Regions from separate parts of the Deinococcus taeanensis genome, predicted to be linked through region 3. Evidence: riboswitches for the same ligand, from Rfam matches in the RefSeq annotation. Region 3 holds a riboswitch; each other region holds the start of a gene.
The links. A riboswitch is a leader RNA that binds a small molecule or an ion and turns the genes downstream of it on or off. The one in region 3 is predicted to bind cyclic di-GMP.
Positions count from the first base shown of each region.

Region 1 (7,599 bases), on a different replicon from region 3:
GCTGAGACCCGCACCGTGAATCGGTCGCCCTGAGCGGCACCCCGCCGGTGCTGGAGCAGCACATCGCCGGCACCGGGCTCCGCACGACCGGGCTGCCCGCCGGGGGCCGTCTGCTCTCCACGGCCTCAGCGCACGGGAGACCCCGCGCCGCCCACCTGCACCGTCCACACCGGCGGACGCTGAGCGTGATCACGCGCCGTAGTCTGTGCAGGTCCCCTGGGGGCACAACCAGTCGAATTCACCATGACGGCCCTGAGTCCGCCGGTTCCGGGTGGGCAAGTTCGTTCAGGTACCGGTCATTGGGCCAGGAATGCAGCCTGGTGTCGTTGTTGTCGCGCAGCCAAGCCCGGAAGAGCAGGCCAAAGGGTTGCCCCCATGACCGCACCAACCTGGGGAACAGTCGGCGACCCGGTCAGAGGTATGCCCTGATGGTGTTTCGGCGCACCTCCGGACAAACCTGCAGCAGACCGCAGCCCGGGAAGGCTGAACCCGGTTTTTCAGTGTTCGCCGGGGATTTTATGCGTGGGGGGCCAGCACAACTCAGCGGTGCGGGACCTCCGGTGGAGGTCCCGCAGTGGCATCGCTTGTGGCGGAACGTCCCCGCTGGACCGGGACGTTCCGGCTGGATCAGGGGGTGGCGAGCACGACGGGCGTGTTGGGCAGAGTCACGCTCACGCCGTTGTAGTTCACGAACAGGCCGCCAGTGGACGAGGCCGAGTCGAGAGTGACGTTCGAAATCACGCCGTCGTGCAACGGGCCACCCGGGCAGGACCCACCGTCGAGCGGGACCGTGCTGTCAGACGTGAAGGCGCTCATTCCGGTCAGGTTGAAGCCGGTGATCTGGTTCCTCACGCGGGCGTCGTTGGTGATCGTGGCGTTGACCGCCGCTGAGCGGCCGCGAGTCACGGTTTGAGGCTGCGCCACTCGGTCGCGGCCCACCACAACGGTAAAGGTGCAATCGTAGTGGTACGACTCGGTCGCGTTGTAGGTGAACGTAACGTATTTGGCGTTCTTCTGCAGGGCCTGGTTGTTCCAGCCGAAAGCGAGCTGGACGTCGCCTTTCCCCACGAAGCCGGTGCCGGTGCTGGCGTTAAACGCGACATCCTGCGCGCTGAGGGTCGGGGCGGTGGCGACGGGCGTCTGACCGCAGGAGGCCAGAAGGACGGAGGTGACAGCGGCGACGAGACTCAACGGACGAGCCAGGTGGTAGAACATACGGCTCCTTGGGTTTGGCCGGGCTCACCATTTGCTCCTCCTGCCTGAGGTGACCGCATTACAGGGCAGGATTCATCGCAGCCAAAGAGAAGAGTGACCAGCGGACCGGTCGTGGCTCACAACGTGTCCTCGTGTTGGTACTGTCCTACGCGTTGCCTGAGAGCATCGGGAGCTCAGATTCATCCCATATCGGGACTGTGGTGACGTCAGGTTCGCTGCCGATTTCCGCTCGGATCAGTAAGACCACATTAAGCCGAACATAAGATTTCGCACCCCCCCTTTTGCACCCCCGGCGGTGGTACTGACCTTTCCCGGGAAACCTGAGGCAAGCTGAACGCGCCGGCGTCAGGAAATCGGCCCGACGACCGCGGAAAAGCAGGCCCGGTCAGTGAGTCACGGTTGGGAACTCTGGCAGGGTCAGCCAGGTACGGCCAACCTGAGTTTCGAGCGAACCGCGGTGTGCAACCGCAGCCTGCTTTAAAAAATCCGGCTTCGCTGCTCCGCCTGTCTGCCTGGCACAATCCACGAGAAATGCGGGCGGCGGTCTGAGTGTCAGACCGCCGCCCGCATTTCTCGTTTCTCGCTCAACTGACCTTCCCAGACCTCCTGCCGTGGCTGAATCAACACGCATTCAGCGGGTCAGTCAATGGTGTCCGGGTTGTGGGATGGGCGGCGCAGGGGGGGCCGCCAGGAAACTCAGCGCAAAGCCGGCAAGGCCCGCCATGAACGTAATTCCAGCCCAGAGCTCCACACTCCATCCCTCCCCGAAAAGCACAGACACCACCAGGAAATGCACTCCCCACAACACGACGGGGGTCACGAATCCAATGAGCCACAGTCCCCACGCATGCGTGCGGACATCCTCCCGCCGCAGCAGGAGATCCGCCACGAGGCCGGCAGCCAGGGGACTGGCCAGCAGCACCAACCCCCCCAGGTCCTGAGCCCCGGCGAAACTCAGTGCTGACATCAGCAGTCCATTCAGCCCGTAAAGGAAGGTCAGACTCCCGAAAGGCAAGCGCCAGCGTCGCGCCATGAGCAACAGGGGCAGCAGCAGAATGACAGTGGTAAAGAGGATGGACGCGAGATTGTAGTTCTGCGCCAATTGGGCTGTGAGGTCGCCCTGTTGAGTCAGGTACTTAACGCTGTGTTTGACGTGCAGCGTTACGGTGGACCCCCAGACGTACATGTGGAAGAAAGACACGAAACTGAGGGCCGCCGTTGCGGACAGCAGAGTCGGCAGGAACGCACCAAACCGTGGTGCGTGGTCTGCGTGAGGATGCTTCCACCGGGCTTTGAAAGGGCTCAGCACAATCAGCTGCATGCCCAGCAGCAGCAGGAGATGGGTCGGGCTGAGCAGGGCCTCCACATCTTTTTCAATCCCGAAGATGGTGTGCCAGAGCAGGTCTCCGACGCCGCCAAGGCCGAACACAGCAATGCCAGCAAGGCCCAGATCGTAGCCCAGAGGCACAGCGTTCAATCCACGTGCGCCCCGGCGGACGTGGCGCCAGACCAGCAGAGCAATCCAGCCAGCGGTGGCCAGGTAGCCAGAATAGAACAGGCCGTGCCAGGGCGTGAAAAATGTTTCCAGGCTGGACGGCAGGTTGGAATGTGCCCAACCATCGACGAACAGTCCAATCATGAGCCAGAAGCCCAGCAGAATGGTCACGAGGTTCTCCCAGCGTCTGGCGACGGGCCGGGTGTTGGGAACGGACGCAAGGACAGGGGGGGAGTGGACGGTCATGGGGAAGCCTCCAGGTTGCGGGGGGGTGTGCTGCGTGTACCGCGGTTTCCTTGATGGGGGACCCTTGAGGCGCTGAGGGTCTGTCTGGCAGGGCTCAGGGGGTGGGCAGCCGTTTCAGTGCCGTGTACGACGAGAGAACACTGGTGGGAACACTCGAGACGGTGGACGGTGGAAGCCCTTCGGAGTCGTGCCTTTGGAGAGTCGTGCAGCTGCGGGAGGGAGGTGAACACGTTCATCGTCATACGTGCTTTAGCTTCGGCCGCTTTCCCGCGCGGCGCATCCATCAAATGTGTGAAGTATCACTCCTGCAAAAATGGCAGGTGGGTTTGACAAAACTAATTGTATTAGCCAGTATACAAATCGGGATAGGAAAGGCCAATGAAGTCCGCCGCCGCCAACCACGCCACTTCCCCTTCAACGGCGCTGCCCGCATCACACCAGCCCCGCACCAAAAGGAGCCTTCCATGGCCTTACACTCCCTCCAGCACGACGGCAACACCCTCGCGTTCGATGACACGGGTGGCGTCGGTCCCCTCATTATCGCTCTTCCCGGCATGGGCGACCTGCGCGGCGAATATCGCCATCTCACCCCTTACCTCACGCAGGCCGGCTACCGCGTCGTCACCCTGGACATCCGCGGACACGGCGACACAGGCGCGCAGTGGACTGACTACAGTGCGCACGCTGTGGGACGCGACATCATCGCCCTGATTGACCATCTTGGCGTCACAGAGGTTGTGCTCCTCGGCAACTCCTTCGCCGCCGGCGCCGCCGCGTGGGCGGCCCATGACGCCCCCGAAAAAATCAGTGCCGTCGCCATGCTTGGCCCAGTCGTCCGCGACCCTCCCCAGCCGCCTCCCTTCTTCATCAAGGCCATCCTCGAAGTCGGCTTCGCCGGCCCCTGGCGCGTGAACTTCTGGACGTGGTACTGGGACACCCTGTTCCCCACCAGGAAACCTGCTGACCACCGCAGTTACCGGGCGCACCTTGTCGCGAACCTGCGCGAGAACGGCCGGATGCGCGCGCTGAAAACCATGATTGATCTCAGCAAAGCAGACACCGAAGGCATCCTTGGCGTGCCCCCCAAACCCACCCTGATCGTCATGGGGACCAAAGACCCCGACTTCAGAGACCCCACCGCCGAAGCCCAGTGGCTCGCCAGCCGCACCAGGGGCGAAGTCATGATCGTCGAAGGTGCCGGGCACTATCCTCACACCGAGATGCCCGAACAGGTTGCGCCACGTCTCCTGAACTTCCTGAAGGGCGTGCGATAGGTGCCACGCGCCGGACTGGACCTCCAGCGCGTTCTGAACGCAGCCGCCTCCATCGCCGATGCCGAAGGCCTCGGCGCGCTCTCGATCTCGCGCCTGGCACAGGAACTCAGGGTGAAACCCCCGAGCTTGTATAACCACGTCGAAAGTCTCGACGCCGTGCGCGACGGCCTCATGCAACGCGGCCTGCGGGAGATGCTGGAGGTCAGCCGAGACGCGATTGCAGGCCGATCAGGCCGGGAGGCGCTTGACGCGCTTGCACACGCGCACCGCAGGTACGCCAAAGGCCACCCGGGCCTGTACGCCGCAATGCAACTTCCGGTGATGCAGGGCAGCGAGCACTCACACGCCCTTGGAACAAAGTATGTCGACGCGGTGCTGGCAGTTCTCCGTGGGTATGGCCTTGAAGGAGACGCCGCCCTGCACGCCACCCGCTGCCTGCGCGCCGCGCTCCGCGGTTTTATCGACCTGGAGGTGGGAGGCGGCTTTGGTCTGGCCCTCCAGGTCGACGAGAGCTTCGAGCGGCTGCTGCACATGCTGCACGACGGCCTGATCGAGCAGGCCCGCCACCCAACGTGAAACCGAAACGAGGGCCTCGAACGATGCTCAGGCCGTCGCCGCGAGGGACGCAGTTGCCCGCCGGGTGCCGTGCCGCTGCACCGCCTGGTTTTACATCGCCTGGACTTCCGCTGGTCGAGGATCCTCCGGCGTGCCGCGGAGCTGCGCTTTGAGCTGAACTTTCTCGTGGTTGTTCACCTGGAGCCAGTGTTCACCGCGGAGTCCGGCCACCATGGCCCACAGCAGCACGAGGGAGGGCCGCTCACCCAGGGCGAGCAGCCGCCGGTACGTTTCGACTGGACCCACCTCGCGCAGCTCCCCGATGGTCACGATGCCGGCCTGCCGCAGCAAACGGGCGCTTTTGTCCCCCAGGTTGGGCAGCGAAGCCACCGGTGCCGAATCGGAAGCCACCATACGGCCAGTCTAGACCGCGGCCGGTCCGGACGCCTCAGCGCACCGGTTCCCAGGACAGCCTCAGGAGGAGATGAAGCCGGGTCACGTGAGCCTTCGGCCCGGCCCGGACTCTGGTCTCCCCTCACCGGGAGCAGGCGTGAACTGACGCTTCACCCTGAGCGCCCGGACCGCCGGCGAAGGTCGGCGCATGTGGGTGAGGGGCGTGCGGAAGGCCGCCCAGGGCCGCGCCCCTCTGGCCTGCCCGGGCCACCCTGTTGTTTGGTTGACACGCGCGGGCGGCGCTGACCTTCACGCTGGCTGTGGAGGAATAATCATGAACACAGACACACTGAAAGCAGGCGGTATGGGTGGACTCGCGGGCGGTATGGTCTTTGGCATGCTGATGGGCATGATGGGCATGCTGCCCATGATTGCGGGGTTGATTGGCAGTTCCAGCGCTGCGGTTGGGTTCGCCCTGCACCTGCTGCTCAGCATGCTGATCGGCGCGGGCTTTGGACTGCTGCTGGGTCACCGGGTGCATTCGCGCGGTGAAGGCGCCGGACTGGGGGTGATGTACGGGCTGCTGTGGTGGATTCTGGGGCCACTGGTCGTGATGCCCACCATGATGGGGATGGGCGTTCAGTTTGCCAATGCGTTGAGCACGCCGAACCTCATGAGCCTGATGGGCCACCTGATCTACGGGGCAGTGCTGGGCGGGACCTTCGCGGCGCTGACCCACCGGCAGGCCACGGTGCACCCGATCACGCCCTGATGCCCATGCCGGAACAGTCACAGGCCGGAGCAGCGGAACGATCAGGTCCGGCTGGAACCTGTCGCGCCGGCAACACACGCGTCTGTTCCGGCAGGCCAGACTGGCGCATGCCTGTGCCCCTGTGTTGCGCCTGTTCCGCGGAGTTCCGTCATGAGCCCGGTTGATCCGACGCGCCGGCTGCTTTCCCTGCTCGGCGTGGGGGCAGCCCCGCGGGCGCCACAACGGGCCTGGGCGGTCACCGACACCGACTGGATGAACTCCATCAGTGAGCCGGACATGCAGCGGCTGGGGCAGATCTGCCCGCCCCGCCGCTACAGCCGCGGCGAACGCGTCTACCGGCGGGGTGAGCCGGCAGGAAATCTGTACATCCTGCTTGAAGGGCACGTCAAGCTCGCCCAGCCCGGCTGGCTGGGCAACGAGCGCGTCCTGACCGTCTGCGGTCCGGACGACTTCTTCGGGGAGAACTTCCTGACCCTCGCCCGGACCTGTCTGGCTGATGCAGTGTGCCTGACCGACCACACGGTCGTGTGCCCGGTGAGCCGCGAACAGTTTCTGGAAGTCGCCACGCAGTTGCCCCGGGTGGCCCTGACTTTTGCGGTGGTGCTGGCCCGGCGCAACGCGCTCCTGGAGGAGCGCCTGCACGTGATGACCCAGCCGGTGCAGGTGCGCCTGGCGCGCGTCATGGCGGAACTCGCGGTCCGGCTGGGTGAGGACCTCGGCGGCCACGTGTATCACCTCAGGCTGGACCTCCGGCACGACGAGATTGCGAGCATGGCGAACGCCAGCCGCGTGAGCGCCACCCAGGCGATCAGCGCGTGGCGCGCCCAGGGCCTCGTGCGCGGAACCCGCGGCGACTACCGCGTGAACGTCCGGGGCCTGGAGACCCTGATTGAGCAGCTGGAACTGGAGGCGCTCGAGTGACGGCCTCACCAGCCGTGTGGAACGTGCCGTGCGCGCTCGGCGAGGCGGTCATGTCGGTGGACGTGGCGGTGCTGGGCGGCGGAGCGGCGGGGCTGACGGCCGCTCAGGTTGCTGCGGCCCGGGGCCGGACGGTCATGCTGATCGAGCGCGACCGGCTGGGTGGCGAGTGCCTGTTCACCGGCTGCGTGCCGTCCAAAACGCTGCTTTCCCTGGCCCGGCGGGTTCACGCCGCGCGCTCCACCGAGGCGCTGGGACTCGCCGTGCTGGGCACCCCCAACTGGGCGGCCGTCCAGGCCACCCTGCGCCGGACCACCCTCGCCTTCCAGGCGGCGGACAGCCCGCAGGCCGTGCAGGCCAGTGGCGTGCGGGTGGTAAACGGCGAGGCCCGCTTCGTGGCGCCCCGCACCCTGGAACTGCAGTGTGAAGGGCACACGCATCAGATCGTGGCGCAGGAAGTCATTCTGGCCACTGGGGCGCATCCGGTGGTTCCGCCCATTCCGGGGCTCGCGGACCTGCCCTACCTCACCACCGAGACCCTCTTTGACCTGCCGCAGGCCCCCGTTCACCTGTTGATCCTCGGCGGTGGCCCGGTCGGGTGTGAGATGGCGCAGGCGTTCGTGCGTCTGGGCAGCGACGTGACCCTCATTCAATCCGCAGCGCAGCTGCTGCCCCGGGATGAACCCGAGGCGGCCCGGCACCTGCTGCAGGTCCTGCGGGCCGACGGGGTG
Region 1 covers NZ_CP083457.1:336,900-344,498, forward strand. The annotation lists gene LAJ19_RS17315 (putative bifunctional diguanylate cyclase/phosphodiesterase) at 1-5, shown strand, start outside; gene LAJ19_RS17320 (hypothetical protein) at 628-1,215, opposite strand; cyclic di-GMP riboswitch class II at 1,223-1,307, opposite strand; gene LAJ19_RS17325 (hypothetical protein) at 1,859-2,881, opposite strand; gene LAJ19_RS17330 (alpha/beta fold hydrolase) at 3,421-4,230, shown strand; gene LAJ19_RS17335 (TetR/AcrR family transcriptional regulator) at 4,231-4,806, shown strand; gene LAJ19_RS17340 (TfoX/Sxy family protein) at 4,897-5,199, opposite strand; gene LAJ19_RS17345 (hypothetical protein) at 5,513-5,950, shown strand; gene LAJ19_RS17350 (Crp/Fnr family transcriptional regulator) at 6,101-6,871, shown strand; gene LAJ19_RS17355 (dihydrolipoyl dehydrogenase family protein) at 6,868-7,599, shown strand, end outside.
Region 1: it holds a riboswitch for cyclic di-GMP, as region 3 does, so the genes downstream of both, LAJ19_RS17320 (hypothetical protein) here and LAJ19_RS17895 (glycoside hydrolase family 16 protein) in region 3, are expected to answer to the same signal.

Region 2 (7,599 bases), 140 kb from region 3:
CGCGCCCGGCCGTGAACAGCGCCACTCCGGCGGGGTAGGTGACGTTCTTGGTGATCAGGCCCTGTCTGCTCCAGTCGGCCATGATGCGCAGCGCCGCGAGGCCCTTGGTGTTCAGGTCGGTGGTGGAGAGCTTGCCGCCCCGCACCAGCGTGCCGCCCTGCTGCAGGAACAGCGAGTACCACAGGCGCCACACGGAAGCGGAATCCTGGTTGCTGCTCAGGGCGATGGGCGTCACGCCGGTTTTGGTCTTGATGGCCTGCAGCGTCCGGGTCAGGTCGGCGACGGTCTTCATGGGGGCCAGGGTGCCGCTGGCGCTGAGCACCCCTGCTTTGCGCAGCAGGTCTTTGTTGTAGTACAGCACGAAGGTGTGGGTGTCGAGCGGAATGCCGTACAGGCCGCTGCTGCCGGCGTTCTTCGCGGCGGTGTTCAGGCTGCTGATGAGGTTGCCCTGGAAGTCGGCGGGTTTCAGGCCGCCGAGCGCGAGGTCAGCGGGGGTGATCAGGCGCAGGTCCCGGCGCTGCAGGCCGGCGGGCGCGGCGGAGAGGTGGTAGGTCATGACGTCGGGCGTCTGGCCGGCAACCACTGCCGTGTGCACCTTGGTGTAGAAGGGATTGCCCCAGGTCTGGGTGGTGCGCTCGACCTTGATGTCCGTCTGGGAGGCGTTGAAGGCGTCGACGATCTGCTTCATGCGGGCGCCATCACCTCCGGCGAAAAAGTCCCAGAAGACCACCTTGGTCTGGGCGTGCGCGGAGCCGGCGAGGGTGAGGCCGAGGGCGAGCAGTCGGAAAGTACGCATAAGTCCTCCAGGGGTGCTGCGGGCAAAGGCGGGGGTGGACCGCACGGGTGCGGCCGGCGTTATGTTGCACTTGTGAACGATCACATCGTAGAAGCGCCGTCCGGCTCCTGTCAAGCCTGCTGCCTCTCAGCGCGGCGCGTGCTGCGACAGCAGGGTCGTGAACGACAGCGGAGGCAACGTCACCTGCGCCTGGCGGCCCTCCAGCCTGGGCAGCGCCACAGGCTGCGCCGTCACCGCGTCCGGCGCCTCAAAGGAGTTCGCCGCCAGTGGATCCGGGCCGCTCATCTGCCACGCTCCGGTCAATGCCTGGGGCGCCTCGTCCTCCCAGCACAGGGTCACGCGCAGAGGCTGCGTCTGGGAGCGGTTGACCAGGAACGCCGCGCCCTGCCCGGTGGCGTCATCAAAGCTCGCCGACACGTCCAGCATGTTCACGTCGCCGTACCGCGCTGTCGGGTGCACCGGGGAGCGCACCAGGGGATCAAGTGCGCGGCCGCTCGCGTGGCGGCTGAACAGCGTCAGCGGATAGAAGATCGTCTGCCGGAACATCCCGTCCCGCCTCGTCATGACCGGCGCAATCACATTCACGATCTGCGCGATACAGGCGATCTTCACCACGTCCGCCTTGCGCAGGAACGTGTTCAGCCAGGTGGCCACGACCAGCGCGTCCTCCAGGTTGTACACCTCCTCCAGGATATGGGGCGCCTCACTCCAGGCGCCGTCGGCGCCCTTGGCGCGGTACCACACGTTCCATTCGTCCCAGCACAGGAACACGTCCCGTTTCGACCGGTTCTTTGCCTTTGCCACGCGGATTGCGGCGGCCAGCGTGTCGGCGTGCTCATCAAAGTGCAGGCTGCTCGCGAGGTAGGAATCCGTGTCGGTGGGCAGCCCCTCGGTGTTGGACACGGTGGGGTACGGATTGGCGGCGTAGTGATGCATGGAGAAGTAATCGATCTGGTCGTACGCATGTGAAAGCACCGTCATATCCCACTCCGGGTACCCCGCCATGGCCGTGGCCGACGACCCACACGCGATGGTCTTGATCCCGGGGTCCATCCAGCGCATCAGTTTCGCCGCCTGGAACGCCTTGTCGGCGTACGTCTGCGCGTCCATCTGTCCAATCTGCCACGGGCCGTCCATCTCGTTGCCCAGGCACCAGTACTTCACGCCGTACGGCTCGGCCCGGCCGTTCTTCGCGCGCAGGTCGCTGTACAGCGTGCCGGTCGGCAGGTTCATGTATTCCACGAGGTCGGCGGCGTCCTGGATGCTGCCCGTTCCCAGGTTCACGGCCCACATGGGTTCGGTGCCCAGTTCCTCGGCGAACTCCATGAACTCGTGCGGTCCGAACTGGTTCGTCTCGATGGACCGCCACGCCAGCGCCCGCCGGCGGGGCCGCTCCGCTTTCGGGCCGATTCCGTCGGTCCAGCGGTACCCGGACACGAAATTTCCGCCCGGGTAGCGCATGATGCGGTAGTTGGTCTCCTTGAGCGCGGCCATCACGTCCCGCCGCAGGCCCCGTTCGTCGGACAGGGGCGAGTCCGGGTCGTAGATGCCTTCGTAGATGCATCGGCCCATGTGCTCGGCAAACCCGCCGAACAGCAGCGGTGAGATCTCGCCGGTGGTGCGCCCGGTGTGCAGGGCGACACTGGCCTGAACGGGGATGGTGGTCGGCTCAGTCGTCAAGGCAATCAGGTCCTTTTGAGAGGTGAGTGTACGCTTCAGGCGCGGCGCGGGCCGAACCGGTGGGCGAACGCAACGGAGGTGATGTCCACCGCAGGGGTGGACCGGGAACACAGCATCGGACGCCCGCAGCATACAATGTGAGCGTTCACAGTCAAGGGGTGGCGCTCCACAGAAGGCTCGCGGACAGGCGCAGGCCCAGCCAATCTCCGGCCCACCGGATCCTCGGCGCTCCCCGCTGCGACTGTCGTGCCCCTGAGTCACGCTGCCGCGCTCCAAGGTGAACCGGGCCGGATGGGTCCAGCGGCTTAGTTCACCATGCGGCTGCGCTGCCTTGACTGTGCTCGTCAAGCTGGCGTGTCAGTTGCCCGGGCTGTGTCCTCAATGGGAAGGAACGTCCGGGCAGACCGGCAGATCTGCCAGCAGGCGGGTCAGGAGACGCTGCGTTCCGAGCAGCAGGTCCTCCTCCGGCAGGACCACGTCCTGCAGGGTGCGTGCGCAGGTGTACGGCGACGGGTGCAGATTCAGTTCCGGGAGGTTCACTTCCCGGTCCGCCAGAATCAGGGCGGCCATGACTCTGGTGGCGCGGGGGCCGGCGGCGTCCGCCTGCACCAGCACATTGAGGTACGTGCCACACCCGTCGGCGGCCAGCTGCACCCCGGCGTCCTGCAGAAGGGTGCGGATGGTGTTCTCAACAGCGCGCGTGGACCACGTCTGACGGCTGGTGTTCACCGTGGTGCCGTGAATACAGGTGTCCTGAGGCCACGCCGCTCGCACCGGCGCCGCCGGTTGTGCGCCGGTCATCTGCAGGCTGAGCAGTGTGAGGGCAAGCGTCCGCTTCATCGCCCTCAGGGTATGCCGGTGGTCCGGCACGGCTGAGGAGCCAGCTTGCTTTCTGAGCGCCAGCTTCATGTTGGCTGTCATCGTTTGAAGCTCGTGACAGTCGCGTGTGGCCGCCTGGTCTTAATACTCGGGGCTTATTGGAGGGCACAGGGGGTGGTGGCTCCCAGATGGCATGAGTGAAAAAGTGTGTCTGCGAGGAGGTTTTTTGCGGATGAGCAGAACCTGGATTTATGAACCCTTTATATGACTGAAATTAAGCGTTTTGAGACGCTTGTTGTGTAAGGCCTTTGTCATTAAGATCCTCTTAAGGTACAGCCATCGATGAGCCCACGGGGGTTCATCCCGCCACCGAAACGGCAAACCCGTCGCAAGACGGGGACGCAAAGCTCCGGAACCCATGAGGTTGGCCGAGCCACCGAAAGAAGGGAGAACCCCATGCTGCAGATCACCACCCTGAAAACCATTGCCCTGGCTGCCGTCACCTCCGCCCTTCTGGCCGCCTGCTCCACCACCTCCAGCCCCGACGCCCCCGCTGCCGAACCTGCCGCCGCCGCCGACCAGACCGTGCAGACCCAGGCCGTGACCGGCAGCTGGCGCGACGACTTCACCACGCTCGACACCACCCGCTGGTCCGTGTCGGGAGGCAGCTGGACGCCCTTCTGGGCCCGCGACGGCCTGACCGGCCTGTGGAACACCCAGAACGTCACCGTCAAAGACGGCTACCTCGTCATGAAACTCGACGTGACGGCCGGTCTCCTCGCCAGCGGCGCCGAGGTCGCCACCAGCGCCCAGTACGGCTACGGGACCTACGAAGCCCGGGTGCGCGCCGCGAGCAGCAGCGCCGACCCGTCCGTCGCCGGGACCGGCAGCAGCGGCAACATCAGCGCCTTTTTCAACTACGTCAACAATTCCGAAACGGAAATCGACCACGAGATCGAAGGTCAGAACCCCACCACCGACTGGATGGGCGCCTGGCAGACCACCGCCCGCCACGACTACGGCACCGGCGGCGCGGGCGGCGCCAACCTCACGCAGGCCTTCCACACGTACCGCTGGGACTGGAGCGCCACCAAAATCGATTTCTACATAGACGGCGTGCTGAAACGCACCACGACCGGCGTCCTTCCCAGCGCGGCCGCGCACCTGATGCTGAACCTGTGGCCCACCAACTCCACCGGGTGGGGCGGCGTGGCCTCCCTCGGTACCTCGTACATGCTCGTGGATTACGTGAGCTTCACCCCTGCTGGCGCGGCCGACACGACCGGCACCACGCCCGTGGTGAGCGCCCCCACCGACGACACCGCTGCGGGCGCCGTGGCGTTCACGAAAGCTGCGCCGGCCCAGGGCACGCTGAGCAGCGCGGACACCCGCGACTGGTTCAGCTTCACCAGCACCGACGCAGGCGGCCTGAGCACCGTGTCGGTCGCCACCGACTGGAACAGCGATCTGGAAATCTACGCTGCGGACGGCGCCACCCTGCTGGGCAGCAGCCGCAGGAGCAAAGCCAGCACCGACAGCGTCACCCTGACACTGAAACCCAATACCACGTACTACGCCCGGGTCGTGTGGTCGAGCCGCGCCCCCGCCTACACCCTGAGTGCCACCGGCGCCGTGCGCTGAACCCCGCTCAGCACGCCGCCGCCCGCCAGTTTCAGGCGGGCGGCGGCGTGCTGGGTTCGTGGCGTTCCGGACCCAGGTGGACCCGTCAGCGAATAATCTCAATCTCGGACATGGACGTGGACGTGCTCTCAACCCGCTGCTTGCGCAGGTCGTTCACGTCCCGTTCGTCCAGGGCGTGCTGCGCCATCACGATCGTCTGGCACAGCAGCATCACGGACGCACTCACGCTGGCCGACAGGGCCCGCGTGTCCCGCTCGCCAATCACCACGCCCTGCCGGCCGTCCGTGAGGAGCAGCACCGTGGGCCCGACCAGCAACCCCGCGGCGTCCGGACCGGTCCAGGTGCGGGCGCGGCTGTTCATCAGTTCCTCGCGCCACAGCAGTGTGCCGCCGCGAGGCTCGCCGGTTCCCTGCGGCTGATCGTGCGGGGGGGCGTGTGGCGTCAGGGTGGCAATCACGCCAGTGACCACGCCGCCCTGATCCCGTTCCAGGGCCGTCAGGTGCGTGATTACCGCGTCACGCGCCGTCTCGCCGCGCTGCCACGCTTCAATCACGTTGAGCGCCTGTTCAGTGTCGTTCACGGTCCACCTCCGGCTCACTATAGGCCGACCAGATGGGAAACAGTGCAGGGCGGCGCGCGCCTTCCCGGGCCTCCGGGGGCAGCACGAGGGCCGTGAACCGGGCAGGGCCGCGGGGCCGGCCCGCTGAGCTGCGTAAAGAAAGGCGCCGCGGGGCGCCTCTCTCCCTACATCAGGGGCTCAGCTCCGGTACGGAGCGCTTTCCTTCAGGGCAATCAGGTGTCCTCTGAGGTGTCGTGGCCGGGGGTGGTGCTCGCCGGGTCGCTGGTGATCATGCTTCCGTTGGAGGCCACGTCCTGCTTGTCGAGGCCGTGTTCGGTGTAGCCGTCAGCGACGGTCGCTTCAGCGTCGGCGTCCTGGACAGCGTCGCGGTGCTCATCGGTGCGGCCCATGAACTGCAGGTCCACGTTCCGGACATTCTCTTCCGTCAGCGGCGGCGTGCCGGTCTTGTTCTTGTCGTCGGACATGCCTCACCCTACCGGGAGCGCGCAGGCGCCTGAGTGAGCTTTCCCTAAACCGGGCGCCACCATTGCCCACCCGTTCGCTGACAGGCGCAGGGGCGCCACGCCGGGCGGCTGACGGTGATCAGGCCGGACGTCTGCGGCGCTGAACGTACCGGGTCACGCGGCGTGAGGCCGGAACAACGACACGAACGCGTCGACGACGTGCGGGTCGAACTGACGGCCGCGCTGCGCGCGGAGTTCCTTCAGGGCGTCGTCGTGCGTCCAGGCGGACTTGTACGGGCGTTCACTGATCAGGGCGTCATACACGTCGCAGACCGTGAAGATTCTTGCGAGCAGCGGAATGCGCTCCCCGGCGAGCCGGTCGGGGTAGCCCGAGCCGTCCCAGCGTTCGTGATGGTGGCGGATCACGTCCAGCGCTGCGCGGGCCAGAGTGGGAATGCGGGAGGCGATGGCGTGCCCATTGTGGGCGTGCGTCTGCATCAGGGCCCACTCGGCAGGGTCCAGCCGGCCGGGCTTGCACAGCACGGCGTCCGGGATGGTCAGTTTGCCCAGGTCGTGCAGGCTGGCGCCGTGCTTGAGTTCGTTGAGGGTCACGCCACTGAGGCCCAGGGCGGTGCCCAGCTGATGGCTGAGGTCCATCACGCGGACCGTGTGCCCGGACGTTTCCAGGTCCCGGGCTTCCAGGGCGATCCCCAGGCCCAGCAGGCCGCCCTCCAGTGTGTCCTGCAGGGCCCGGTTGAGCGTTTCAAGCTCTTGCTGGGCACGTTTGAGTTCGGTGATGTCGGCGATCACCGCGACCACTGAGGTGGCGGGCGCGTTCTGAGGCGGAAGCAGCGACACGCGTGAGCGGGACCAGACGATCTCGCCGTCGGCGCGGACGTAGCGCTTTTCCAGCACGGCGGCGTGCGCTTCACCGTGAATGACGCGGCTGAGCGCTTCGAGCGTGCGCGCCACGTCGTCCGGGTGCGTGACGTCGAGGACACTGACGCCGGTCAGAGCGGCGCGTGAGCGGCCGAAGAACTCGGCGCCGCTGGGGTTGATCTGGAGGATGGTTCCGTCAAAGGCGATTTCCAGCAGGCCGGCGCCGGCGTGTTCAAAAAGCGCCTGCGGGTCGGCAGGGGTGACAGGATGGGTCTGGGTCATACGCGGAGCCTCCGGAAGAACGGTGCACTGGGGCCGACACGCGCCGCACCCTGCTTCATGGATTCCTCATGGTGACAGGCGGCCCGTCACATAACCCTCACCTGCACGGGCCCGGGTGCACCGTCTGACTGGCCGCGCCGGAGTCGAACCTCCGGGAAACGAGGCCGCTGAGGTGTGAAAAGAACCTGGAGCGCTCCGCAGGGCCTCAGGACTGTCACGGGTCTCTGACAGGCCCGGTCAGGGCAACGGCAGTTCCGGGCGGCCGCGGAGGTGAGGCGCGCGCCGCGCGGCGTGGCTGGCCGCCGCGGCCAGCAGCCCCAGGGCCAGGGTCAGCCACGCCAGCGGCTGCGCGCCCAGGCCGGGCAACAGGGCGCTGCCCAGCCACGAACCAAAACTGATGCCCAGATACACCACGCTGGAGTTCAGGGCGAGCATCAGGCCGCGTTCGCTGGGGTTCAGGTGAATCAGGCGGGCCTGCT
Region 2 covers NZ_CP083458.1:303,724-311,322, reverse strand. The annotation lists gene LAJ19_RS19115 (extracellular solute-binding protein) at 1-796, opposite strand, end outside; gene LAJ19_RS19110 (alpha-N-arabinofuranosidase) at 923-2,476, opposite strand; gene LAJ19_RS19105 (hypothetical protein) at 2,855-3,316, opposite strand; cyclic di-GMP riboswitch class I at 3,662-3,736, shown strand; gene LAJ19_RS19100 (glycoside hydrolase family 16 protein) at 3,752-4,936, shown strand; gene LAJ19_RS19095 (hypothetical protein) at 5,022-5,516, opposite strand; gene LAJ19_RS19090 (M-like protein) at 5,729-5,980, opposite strand; gene LAJ19_RS19085 (HD-GYP domain-containing protein) at 6,134-7,120, opposite strand; gene LAJ19_RS19080 (MFS transporter) at 7,358-7,599, opposite strand, start outside.
Region 2: it holds a riboswitch for cyclic di-GMP, as region 3 does, so the genes downstream of both, LAJ19_RS19100 (glycoside hydrolase family 16 protein) here and LAJ19_RS17895 (glycoside hydrolase family 16 protein) in region 3, are expected to answer to the same signal.

Region 3 (7,599 bases):
CGACGTTGAGCAGCGCCAGGCGCGTGACGTCGTCCAGTTCACCACGCACCAGGTAGCCGATGATCATGACGTCCATGAGGGGCGCCAGGATGCCCAGCATGAACCCGTAGACCAGCACGTACGGCAGGGCCAGCAGGCCCAGGCGCCCGGCGCCCGGCCGCAGGAACAGGTGGCGGTACTTGCCCATCACCTGGAAGGTGCCGTACATCCAGCGCAGGCGCTGACGCCACAGGTGCTTCAGGAGCAGGGGCGGTTCCGTGAAGCCCACGGCCCGCGGCTCGAACACCACGCGGTACCGGCGCTCGGCAATCGCGATCGTGAGATCCATGTCCTCGGTGAGGGTGTCGCTGCTGTACCCACCGATTTCACGCAGCAGGCTGGTGCGGTAGGCGCCCGCGGCGCCCGGCACGACTGTGATGATGCCCAGCATGTCCTGCGCACGCTTGTCGAGGTGCTGCCCGGTGACGTATTCGACGTGCTGGAACATCGACAGCCAGCCGGCCTGTCCGGCCACGCGCACGTCGCCGGCGGCGGCCCCGACCTTCGGATCGAGAAAGTTTGCCGCCAGCGCACCCAGCGTGCCCGGCGCGATGGCTGAGTCCGCGTCCACGCTCACGACGACTTCAGTCGTGACGTAGGGCAGCGCCGTGTTCAGGGCGCTGGATTTGCCGCCGTTGGGCTGCGTGATGAACGTCACGCGGGGGTCCTCGGCGGCGAGGCGGGCGCCGATGCGGGGTGTGGCGTCACGTGAGCCGTCGTCCACGACGATGACGGACACGTGCGCGCTCGGGTCGGCGAGGACGGACTGCACGGTGCGTTCCAGCCCCACCTCCTCGTTGTAGGCCGCGATCATGACGGTGACTTCGGGGAGTTCAGCGTTCTCGGGGCGGGGACGCAGGACGTGCGCGGCGGCCAGAATAATAACCAGTGCGCCGCGCAGCAGCAGCAGCACCAGCAGGAATATCAGCACCGCGTCGAGAGCAGTCACGGCTGCGGCGGAACGGTGGGGGGGCTGCCGTTGGCCGGGAGTTCCGCAGTGACCGGCGCAGACGCGAACAGGGTGTCCATGGCTTCTTCGAAGCTGGCGGTTTCGGCCAGCGGGTTGATCTGAACGCAGATCTCCAGGCGCGGTACGTGCAGCTGCCCGGCCACACGGCGCGCCAGGGCCAGTTCATGACCGGGTTCCGTTTCGGCGTACACGAGGAACCGGTCTTCCTGCACGTGGAACACCCAGTCGCTGGCGCGCAGCTGCGTGAGCAGCTGATCGGACAGGCGGCGCTGGGCGGCGTCGAGCTCGCCGGGTTCCAGCATGGCGGCCAGGGGTTCGTGGTTCAGGACGGTGACGCCCAGCAGGGTACCGGCGGTGCCGCGGCGCACGTAGGAGGCGCGCAGCATGCGGTGACTCAGGCGGGCCAGGGCGAGGTTCGGCAGACCCGTGACCGGGTGTTCGGCGCTGCTGCCGGAGAGCAGGGCGCCCTGGGCGCGCAGCATACGGTGGGCGCCCACGGCGGGCAGGATGACCTGCCGGGCCGTCCAGGCGGCGAGGAGCAGCAGGGCGGCCCCGCCAAAGGTGGTGAGGTCGGCCGCGCCGGCATCCAGGCGGGTCACGGTCCACAGGCCGGCCACGACGACGCCGGCAAGCCAGCTCCAGGTCCAGGGCAGCCAGGGACCGGCGGCGGTGAGGGCGACCAGCAGGGCCGCCAGGGTGGAGCTCGCTGGCCAGGCGAGCATCAGGGCTGCGCCGGTCAGTAGTGCGAAAATTGTCAGCCGCAGCCGTAATGCAAACAGCAGTTCCATAGTCTCCTGTGGGTTCTGTACGGGAATTGGACGGCGACTGGCACCACTAGAAGTTCAGTGGTGTGCAGGCGCGCCTGTGTCGGTACGATAACGGGCGCACCCGGAGCTCAGTGCCCCCAAACGGGTGCGCCTCCATGGTCTAAAGAGCAGGTTAGTGTCGGTGTAGTCGCAGAATTCGCGGGTGGTGTCCAGGCCCTTTCAGGTGATTTCAGGGTTGCTGGCGCGTTTCATCGTGGGTGCATGATGAAAAAGAGACCCGAATGGATGTGGAATAGCTGCAATCTTAATGATAAAAATGAGAAATTTACAGTGAAGGCTCAAATTTCACTTCGTCCACCAGCATGAACACCTCGCCCGGGGTGGCCTGCCCACCCCACTTCGAATCGTCGGTAGGCCACACATTGAGCATCAGGTGCGCCGGATCCTGCGGAACGTGCTCCCGCGTGCGCCACACCTCGCGGCCATCTACCGAGAAGGCCAGGTGATCCCGCTGCCAGTCCCAGGTGTACGTGTGAAAGCCGGTCGCGAGGTCGGTGCCCTGCGGATGGGTGACGAGCGCGAACGACTTGCGTTCCAGTCCCTGCCAGGCCGCCGTATTGATCTGCCGTGAACGGTGCCCTTCGATCTCCACGTCAATCTCAGTGCGGCTGTCGTCCAGGAAGCTGAAGGCCGCACTGATGTTGCCCGGGCGCGCCCGGCCCGCACGGCGGGGATCCCCACTGTCACTCGCGGCGCGCATTCTCACCGTGTAGCGTCCGAAACCGAACTTCTGCCGTGACTGCAGCGCTGCGGCCTGCGCGCACCAGCGGCCGCCGCAGCGCTGCACTTTCAGGCGCAGCTGCAGTTGCCCGCCCTGCAGCACCTTCACGTTCTGGGCGCTGAATGCACCGTCGAGCGTTCCACCGGCCCAGAAGCCCCGCCAGTTGGACACCACCCAGCGGTCCAGGGTGCCCTGGGTGAAGGACTCCACCCAGGGGCCGGGCGCGGCGTGTCCCGCGGACACCGGGAGGCTGAGGGCAAACAGAGCAGTCAGGAGGCTTCGGCGTAGCATGGTCCTTCTCCTTGTGGTGGTCCGGCCGACCCTGTGGGCCCCGTGACTTTGCGTCCCCGCCTTGCGACGGGTTTGCCTTTTTCCGGTGGAGGAGCAGCGCTTCACGCACGAAGCCTGAACCTGACATGAAGAGAATCACATCTGTTCTGTCAGGATTCTCACCGCCCTTGGAGACGGGTCTGCGCCCGAGGCTCACTTCCGGTACCACTGGTGAGCGAAAGCACGACCAGGAGGGCTCTGCTATTCATACCGTGCCGGCAAGGGCAGCGGTCCTGATGTTCATGCGCCCTTCACGGCGTGCCATCAGACTGGTGGGCACTGCTAGGCTGAGCAGGTCCATGACCTGCACCCTGCCCTGCTTTCCTCCGCGGCCTGCGGCCAGCGCTTGTGGTCCAGTGGGCACCGGGCCGGGCCGGGCCGGCTTCTGCCAGGCTGAACGGGTCCGGTGATGCCGTCCGTCCTGGGCGCGCTGAAAGAACAGACCACGCGGCATCATCAGCGCGCCGAACGCGCCGTCAACCTGATGACTCCCGGCCTCACGCCGGAGCGGTACGCGGCAGTGCTGGGCGTGAACTGCGCACTGCACAGCGCGCTGGAGCCGGTGATTGCCGGGAGGCTGCGGGCGGCCCTGTCCCCCGACGGCTGGGCGGCGCTGGCGGTGTCCACCCAGTCCCGCCTGCCGGGACTGCAGCGTGATCTCGTGGCGCTGGGGCACCGTGTGACGCCGCCCCTGCCGCACGGAGGCGACCACGTGACGAGCGAGGCGGCAGCGTGGGGCGCAGCGTACGTGCTTGAAGGCTCGGCGCTGGGCGGTCAGGTTGTGAGCCGGCACCTGCGCGCCGCGGGGTTTCCGGACGCGGCGCTGCACTTTTACGGCAGTGATGGGCAGCCGGTCGGACCGCGGTGGCGGACGTTTGGGAGGCTGCTCGAAAGCCGCTACAACGCAGCCGAGGATCCGGCGCGGTTTGTGCACGACGCGGTGAGGGCGGCGCAGCAGACGTTCATTCTGTTTGAAACCCTGTCAGCGCAGGACGCGGCCGGATCGTTCTGAGCCAGCGCGACGCGCGCACTGAGCGCCCCTCTCTGGAGGTCCATCGCCCCCGTCGAGCTGGGCCGTTTAAACTTGACTAATCCAGTCAGCTTAATTAGGGTGAGCCGCATGAAACGCACCGCCCTCCTCAGCAGCCTGCTCCTGTGCAGCAGCGCCCTCGCCCAGACCCTTACCCTCAAGCACGACGAAGGCACGACACAGATCAAGGCCGATGCCAGGCGCCTCGTGGTCCTGGACGAAGAAGCGCTGGGGTGGATCTACGCGCTGGGCCTGAGCGACCGCATCGTGGGCATCGGCAGCTCCATGATCGCCCCGACGGACCTCACCGCCGACGGGCACCTGAAACCCGAGCGCATCCGGGGCACCTTCCTCGCGCGCGGCAACCTCAGCGGCGCCCGCTTCGTGGGCAACTGGATTCAACCGAACCTGGAAACCATCCTGAGCCTCAAACCCGACCTGATCGTGCGCCTCACCTGGAACGGCAACGGTAACTACGACAAGCTCAGCCGCATCGCCCCCACGGTCGGGTACCGCGAGGACCGCGCCGGCTACTGGAAAAGCAACCTGCGCGACCTGGCCCGCGTGTTCGGCCGGCAGGAACAGGCAGAGAAACTCATCAAGCAGGTGGCCGACACCAACCGCGCCGGCGCCCGCACGCTGCAGGCCGCCGGCGTGTTCCGCAAGTACCCCAAGGCCGTCGTGGTCTCCCCCTTCCAGGGCGGCACGAACTACCTGTACACCAAAACCCGCCTGATCGAGGACGTGCGCGCCCTGGGCTTCAAAGACGGCCTGAAAGCCAGCGCCTCCACACTGGGCGTCGCCTCGGTGATCAGTGACGAAGCCCTGCTCGGCCTGGGCAAAGACACCCTGGTCATCGTCTTCCCGCCCGGCGGGCAGTACAACGGCGCGGACGCCTTCCTGCAAAGCCCGGTCGGTCAGCGCCTGAAAGACCGCGCCGTGGTGTACAGCCCCGAAGCGATCAGCCCATGGTCCGGCCCGCTGGTCTCCCTGCGTGACAGCGCCGCCCTGACGAAACTGATTCTGGAGAAAATGAAGTGACGCGCCCGACCCCCCTGGCGCTGCTGACGCCGGGTGGCGCCCACGCGCACAAATGCCGCGCGCAGACCGGCGCGCACGCCCCGTGGCAGCAGCTGCCGTTCGTGACGGCGGGCCGGGCGGACGCCCTGAACGACCGCACCTGGACCCCCGGCAACCCGCTCAGCGCCCTGCTGGGACGGCACTGACGTGACGGCCGCCCCCCCCGCCCTGAGCCTGTGCGCCGACCTGTCCCGCGCTGCAGGCGAGGACCCGATCGGCACGGCGCCGCACTGGGCGGAAGTGACCGTGCTGGAACTGGACATCCCCGTCTGGGCGCAGCTGAGGCAGGTCGACGCCTGGACCCCCGCGCAGCAGGCGCTGTTCGCGGCGCTGCGCGAGAAGGTGGAAGCCAGCGGCGCCGGGTTCGGCCTGTTGATGAGTGCCCCCGCCGAACGCGGCGCGCCGCTGCGCGTGCGGCATTACGTCCGGGCCGGCGGAGGCTACCGCCGGCGCGACTACCAGTCTGGCCTGCCGCAGAGTGAATGGGCCCGCGGCCTGCACGACACCCTGCTTGAACCGGCCCGGCTCAGCGCGTGGCAGGTCGCGCCCGGCCCAGCAGACGGCGCTGACCTGCACGTGTGCACGCACGGCACCGTGGACGCCGCCTGCGGCCGCTACGGCGTGCCGGTCCACCAGGCGCTGAGCGCCTCGGGCGTGCGCAGCTGGCGGACCGGGCACTTCGGCGGTCACCGTTTTGCCGCGACCGCCGTGGACCTGCCCTCCGGGCTGCTGTGGGCCCACCTGACGCCGGACCTGGCCGTGCAGGTGGCGCGCCGCGAGGTGAGCCTCGCCGAGGTTGCCGGTCACCTGCGCGGGTACGCGGGCCTGCCCCCCCTGGCGCAGGTGCTCGACCGGCACCTCCTGGTGCAGCACGGCTGGGACTGGCTGAGTGCCGAGCGCCGGGCGCAGGTCCACGGCCAGGAGGTCACCTTGCAGGTCCGCTGGCAGGGCCGCGAGCAGGTGTACCATGCGCCGGTGTTTCCAGCGCCGCCCCTGCACCTGCCCGGCTCCAGCCACAAACCCGATCAAAGCGTGGTCGCGCAGTACCAGCTGGGCAACGTGACGCGCCTGTGAAGCGCCCGCTTGCGTTCGGACTGGCCGCCTTCACCCTGGTGTTCGCGGCGCTGCTCTCCCTGGCGCTGGGCGCCACGGACATTCCCCTGACCGAGTCGGCCCGCCTGCTGCTGCGGCCCGACGACAGTGTCAACAGCCTCGTGATTCATACGCTGCGGCTGCCGCGCACCCTGGTGGCGCTGCTGGCGGGCGCGGCGCTGGCCGTGTCGGGCCTGCTGCTGCAGGGCGTGACCCGCAACCCCCTGGCCGACCCGGGCGTGCTGGGTGTTGAGGCCGGCGGCGCCCTCGCCATCCTGCTCATGGTGGTGTTCTACCCGGCGGCGCCCGCGGCACTGTTCGTTCCGGCCGCGTTCCTCGGCGGCGTGCTGGCCGCCGCCGCCGCCTACGGCGCGGCCCGGTCCATCGGCGTGACGCCCCTGCGCCTGGCGCTGGCCGGCGTGGCTGTGGCGTCCCTGACCGCCGCGGCCACCCGCGCCGTACAATTGCTGTTCGAGGACCGTGCCCAGGGCGCGCTGTTCGCGCTGTCCGGTTCACTGGCCGGTCGCACCTGGGAGCAGCTGGCGCAGGTGGCACCCTGGCTGGGTGCCGGACTGGCGGGCGCGCTGATCATCGCGGCGCGCGTGAACGTGCTCACGCTGGGTGAGGACGTGGCGCGCAGTCTGGGCGCCCGCACCGAACGCGACCGGACGCTCGTCACCGCCCTGGGCGTCCTGCTGGCCGCCGCGTCGGTCAGCGTGGTCGGCCCGATCGGGTTCGTGGGGCTGGTTATCCCGCACGCCGCGCGCGCCCTGGGCGGCACGGACCACCGCCTGAGCCTGCCCCTGGCGGCCCTGCTGGGCGGCACGTTCCTCACTCTGGCCGACACGGCGGCCCGCCTCGTGGACCGCCCGGCCGAAACCCCGGTGGGCATCCTGGTGGCCGCCGCCGGCTCCCCGTTTTTCGTCCTGCTCGCCCGCCGCGTCGGGCGCCGCTGAAATCCCTTCCTCCTGGAGACGCCATGAAGACCCCCCTGATGATGACCGCCGCGGCCCTGGCCGCCACCGCCACCGCCGCCAGCGTGACCGTCACCCACGACCGCGGTACCCTGACCCTGCCCGCACCGGCCAGACGCGTCGTGGCGCTCGAGTACTCCTACGTCGATACCCTGCTGGCCCTGGGGGTCCGGCCGGTCGGCGCGGCCCTGGGCACACAGGGCGGCGACCGCGGCGCGCCGCCCTACCTGAAACCCAAGGTGGGCGGCGTCGTCACCACCGGCAGCCGCGCCCAGCCGAGCCTGGAAGGCATCGCGGCGCTGCGCCCGGACCTGATCCTCGCGGACACCCTGGTGCACAAGGACACCGCGCCCGCCCTGGGCCGCGTGGCCCCGACCGCGGTGTTCCCCAGCCGCCGCGCGGACCTGGAACAGCTGAACGAGCAGACCCTGATGATCGGCCGGCTGGTGGGCCGCGAGGCCGCGGCGCGGCAGCTGCTGGCCGACCAGCGGTCCCTGATCGCCAAGGCGCGGGCGTTCACAAAAACGAACGCCCCG
Region 3 covers NZ_CP083458.1:25,204-32,802, reverse strand. The annotation lists gene LAJ19_RS17905 (glycosyltransferase family 2 protein) at 1-988, opposite strand, end outside; gene LAJ19_RS17900 (hypothetical protein) at 985-1,797, opposite strand; gene LAJ19_RS17895 (glycoside hydrolase family 16 protein) at 2,102-2,848, opposite strand; cyclic di-GMP riboswitch class I at 2,861-2,935, opposite strand; gene LAJ19_RS17890 (biliverdin-producing heme oxygenase) at 3,297-3,899, shown strand; gene LAJ19_RS17885 (ABC transporter substrate-binding protein) at 4,008-4,958, shown strand; gene LAJ19_RS17880 (hypothetical protein) at 4,955-5,143, shown strand; gene LAJ19_RS17875 (sucrase ferredoxin) at 5,145-6,071, shown strand; gene LAJ19_RS17870 (FecCD family ABC transporter permease) at 6,068-7,045, shown strand; gene LAJ19_RS17865 (ABC transporter substrate-binding protein) at 7,069-7,599, shown strand, end outside.